DNA from 2 places in the Streptomyces sp. NPDC002588 genome. Region 1 is predicted to be linked to the other one. Evidence: riboswitches for the same ligand, from Rfam matches in the RefSeq annotation. Region 1 holds a riboswitch; the other holds the start of a gene.
What was found. Region 1 has a riboswitch for cyclic di-AMP ahead of ABT057_RS34900 (transglycosylase SLT domain-containing protein). Riboswitches for the same ligand answer to the same signal wherever they lie in the genome.

Region 1 (2,196 bases):
CGCTGCCCGCGCTGCGCGTCGAGCGGCGCGACGACCTGTGGTGCGAGCCGATCAGCAAGGTGCTGTTGCGTCACCCCACCCTCTCCGACGACGAGCTGGCGTCGACGGCCCGCGCGGTGGTCGGTTCGCTGGCCACGGTCACCATGTCGGGGCCGGGCACGGTGGAGCTGCAGCCGTGCGGGGTCACCAAGGCGACGGGGCTGGCCCTGGCCGCCGAGCATCTGGGCCTCAGGCCCGAGGACACCATGGCCTTCGGGGACATGCCCAACGACATCCCGATGTTCGACTGGGCCGCCCACGGGGTCGCGATGGCCAACGCGCATCCGGAGCTGAAGGCGGTGGCCGACGAGGTGACGACGTCGAACGAGGACGACGGCGTGGCCGTCGTCCTCGAACGTCTCTGTCCGTGAGTCCGGATCCTGAGCCGGGCCGGTCAGTACGCGCCGAAGACGTTGTCGATCGAGCCGTACCGGGCGGCCGCGTAGTTGCAGGCGGCGGTGATGTTCGCGACCGGGTCGTAGGGGTCCCACGACGTGCCGTCCACGTGGTAGGCCCGGAAGGTCGGGTCGATGACCTGGAGCAGGCCCTTGGAGGGGGTGCCGGCGGCCGCGTTCGAGTCCCACAGGTTGATGGCGTTCGGGTTGCCGGACGACTCCCGTATGACATTGCGGTAGATGCCGTTGTAGGTGCCCGGAATCCCCTTCTGGGCCATGATCGCGAGGGACTCGCGGATCCAGCCGTCGAGGTTGTTGGCGTACCCGGCGGTCGTGGTGGCCGCCGCGGTCGCCGGCGTGGCGGAGGCGGTGGTGGCGCCGATGAGCGGGAGGGCGAGCACGGCGGCGCCGGTGGCGGCGACGGCGAGCGTGCGGGCGAGGCGGCGGGGGGTGCGGCCGGGCTGACCGGCAGCGGACATGGAAGGCATGGCAGGCATGGCGAAGTTCCTCTCCGTCGCCTGCGAGGTGAGCTGTCGGGTTCGGGCGGGAGCTGCCCGGCCGCGTCCGTGAGGACGCGACTTCACCCCGAGCCGCCCCGGACGTCGTCAGACGTCCGGCACGGCGACTTACCTGGTTCCCCCGCTCCTGCCGTGGCGTTCTCGGTGGGTGTCCGGGCGGCGGCAGGATTCGGCGTTCCGCTGGACAGGCCGGGAACGTATGCGAGAGCACATGTCCGGAACAAGTAGCAGATTCATAGATCAACCCTATTGACCTTGGTCTGTGAACTATGGGGTACTTGATCCTTTGTGGATGCAAAGCCTTCAACTCGCTTGAGAGGGGCGAGGGATCGGGTAGGGGTTCGGGTGGCGCCGAGGTCGAACCCGTGAGGCGTGGGAAGTGAGCCAACTCACCGGCTTCCGCAAGACGGGTGAATCGGGCAATGGTCGCAAGAAGTAATTAAAAGGGTGTGTTTTGTTCGTATGGGCCGATCAGGAAAACGCGCCCGTTGATCCGATACCGCCCGGGCTGTAACCGTGGGGGCTCGCGGTGATCGAAAGGTGACCGGATACGCTGACTTGAGTGAGCGCAGAGACCTATCGACAAACCGCGTAATCGCCAGTAGACACCAGCAGACAGGAGACCCCTCGTGACCGTCGTCGAGCCGTTCGGGCTGAGCGTGCGGGACCAGGCTCTGGAAGCCGATGTCCAGGCCGGATTGGCGGCTGTCGAGGAAGGCTTGCTCGAGGCCACCAAGAGTGAGGTGCCGTTCATCACCGAGGCCGCCCAGCACCTGCTGCGGGCCGGCGGGAAGCGGTTCAGGCCGCTGCTCGTGATGCTCGCGGCGCGCTTCGGTGACCCGTACGCGCCGGGGGTCGTGCCGTCGGCGGTCGTCGTGGAGCTCACCCATCTGGCGACCCTCTACCACGACGACGTGATGGACGAGGCGGCCGTGCGGCGCGGGGTGCCCAGTGCGAACGCCCGCTGGGGCAACTCGCTCGCGGTACTCACCGGCGACTTCCTCTTCGCGCGCGCCTCGCACATCCTCGCCGACCTCGGTCCGGAGGCGGTGCGGGTCCAGGCGGAGGCGTTCGAGCGGCTGGTCACGGGTCAGATCCTGGAGACGGCGGGCCCGGTCGACGGCCGCGACCCGGTCGACCACTACCTCGACGTCCTCGGCGGCAAGACCGGCTCGCTGGTGGCGGTGTCCTGCCGTTTCGGCGCGATGATGTCGGGCGCCGACGAGACGGTGGTGGACGTGCTC
Region 2 (2,196 bases), on a different contig from region 1:
CGCGGGACAAAGAACATGTGAACGACTGCGGCCGGAGAACGGGGTGTCAGGGGTTGAGGCCCTTGCTCCGCAGCCAGGCCATCGGGTCGATGCCGGTGGCGCTGCCGCCGGGGTGGACCTCGAGGTGGAGGTGGGCGCCGGTCACGTTTCCGGTGGCGCCCACGCGGCCGATCACGTCACCGGTGGCGACCTTCTGGCCGACACTGACGCTGATGGACGACTGGTGGCAGAACCAGAGTTCGGTGCCGTCGTCCAGAGTGAGGATGGTGCGGTAGCCGTAGGAGCCGGCCCAGCCCGCTTCGGTGACGGTGCCGCTGTGGACGGCCTTGATGAGCGTGCCGGTGGGGGCCGCGAAGTCCAGGCCGGTGTGGTAGCCGGAGGACCACAGGGCGCCGGCCTGACCGAAGGTCGAGGTGATGGTGTAGGAGGAGGTCGGCAGCGTGTACTGCTTGGCCAGTTCGGCCAGCCTCGCGGCCTCGGCCTTCTCCTTGGCGGCCTGTTCGGCCTTCTCCTTGGCTTCGGCGGCCTCGGCCTTGGCCTCCTTGGCGGCCTTGGCGACGGCCGCGGCCTGAGCCTTGGCCGCGGCGGCCTCGGCCTTGGAGGCGACCTGGGTCTGCTGCGACGCGGCCTGCGCCATGATCCGGCTGCGCAGTGCCTCACCGGCGTCGGCGGTGGCGCCCTGGGCGGTGTCGTCGGCCTCGGAGCCGAAGTTGACGAGGGCCGGCGCCGCGTCCTCGGCGGTGTCCTCGTCGGTGATGAGGGAGCCCACGCCCGGCAGGTCGGGCATGGAGATGGAGACGGGGGCCTTGCCGGTGTTGGCGCTGGCCATCCCGCCCGCGCTGACGGCGGCTATGACGCCGACGCCGAGGACGGTGGAGCTGCGGGCGAACCCGCCGCCGCGCTGCTTGGCGACCCGGTGCTTGCCCCGTACCGGACCGACGGACTCCGCGGTGGGGTTCCACTCCTCCCACGGGCCCTCGTCGGTGCGGTAGCTGCCGAAACCGAAGGTCTCGGTCTCCGGAGAGCGCTGGCTCGGCACGAACGGGGCTTCTGGGGCAGGCCGGTTGGACGCCACGCGGGCGCACTCCTTTCCTTCCGTCGCCTACCGGGTTAGCTGACGGGTTCGGAGCAGGAAGGTCTCCTACGCGCGTAAACCGTTCGTGACTCTGCGAGTTCACTGCGGCTTTTGTGCGATTCACCCCAAGGTGGTGGTTCCCCGGTTCCCTTGCGGGATTCGACGCGTGCGCACGGAGCCGACTCTTGTGACGGCTGGGACGACCGCGCTGCGTTATCGAACGTTAATAGACCTGGGGGCGGGTTTCCAAGCTCTTCGGCTTGATCAACAACATTTTTGGCCTGGACTTTCAGGCCATCACCGGTGGAAAACGGGCGAGTTGGCACCAAGTCACAGTCGACGCACAGTCACCGAAGCCGAAAACACCGAGGGTCGGAACCCTTTCGGATTCCGACCCTCGGTCTTCAGTAGCGGGGACAGGATTTGAACCTGCGACCTCTGGGTTATGAGCCCAGCGAGCTACCGAGCTGCTCCACCCCGCGGCGATGACTCCACTGTACGCCATCGGCGGCACCGAAAGCACATCGGTTATCCGAGCAGGCCGAGCAGGTGCGCGTTCGGCGCCTTCGCCCGCTCCGCGCACTCCGGGAGTACGACGACGTCGACACCCTCGGCCGTGAGGAGGCCGTTGCCGTCGGCGGCCGTCACGAAGGTGTCCGGCTCCTGCCAGGCGGTGACCACCCGGCGCACTCCCGCGTCGAGGATGAGGCGGGCGCAGGGGGCCGGGCGGGAGGAACGGCGGGCGCAGGGCTCCAGACTGCTGTAGACGGTGGCGCCGGGCAGACGGGGGTCGGCGGGGTCGAGTTTCGCGAGGGCCGCCTCCTCGGCGTGCACGACGGGGTCGCCGGCCTCGCGGGAGTGGCCGCGAGCCAGTTCCGTGCCGTCGGCGGCGACGATCACCGCGCCGACGCTGAAGGCGGTCTGCGCGGGCGGGCACTCGGCGGCGAGCGCGCAGGCGAGGTCCAGCCAGCGGCGGTCGGCGGCGGAGGGGAGCGGGCCGGTGCCGGGCGCGGTGGGCTCGTAGCGCATGAGGACGACGTCCTCGATCCGCCGGGTCTCGGTCAGGCGCAGCCGGCCTTCCTGGTAGGCGCCGGGTCCGAAGAGACGGGGCGCGTCCGGGT

Region 2: it holds a riboswitch for cyclic di-AMP, as region 1 does, so the genes downstream of both, ABT057_RS33685 (M23 family metallopeptidase) here and ABT057_RS34900 (transglycosylase SLT domain-containing protein) in region 1, are expected to answer to the same signal.

Annotation. Positions count from the first base shown of each region.
Region 1 covers NZ_JBEOWF010000038.1:35,022-37,217, reverse strand. The annotation lists gene ABT057_RS34905 (HAD family hydrolase) at 1-410, shown strand, start outside; gene ABT057_RS34900 (transglycosylase SLT domain-containing protein) at 434-913, opposite strand; cyclic di-AMP (ydaO/yuaA leader) riboswitch at 935-1,063, opposite strand; gene ABT057_RS34895 (polyprenyl synthetase family protein) at 1,582-2,196, shown strand, end outside.
Region 2 covers NZ_JBEOWF010000036.1:20,451-22,646, forward strand. The annotation lists gene ABT057_RS33685 (M23 family metallopeptidase) at 47-1,075, opposite strand; cyclic di-AMP (ydaO/yuaA leader) riboswitch at 1,085-1,250, opposite strand; tRNA gene ABT057_RS33690 (tRNA-Met) at 1,484-1,557, opposite strand; gene ABT057_RS33695 (dihydrofolate reductase family protein) at 1,604-2,196, opposite strand, start outside.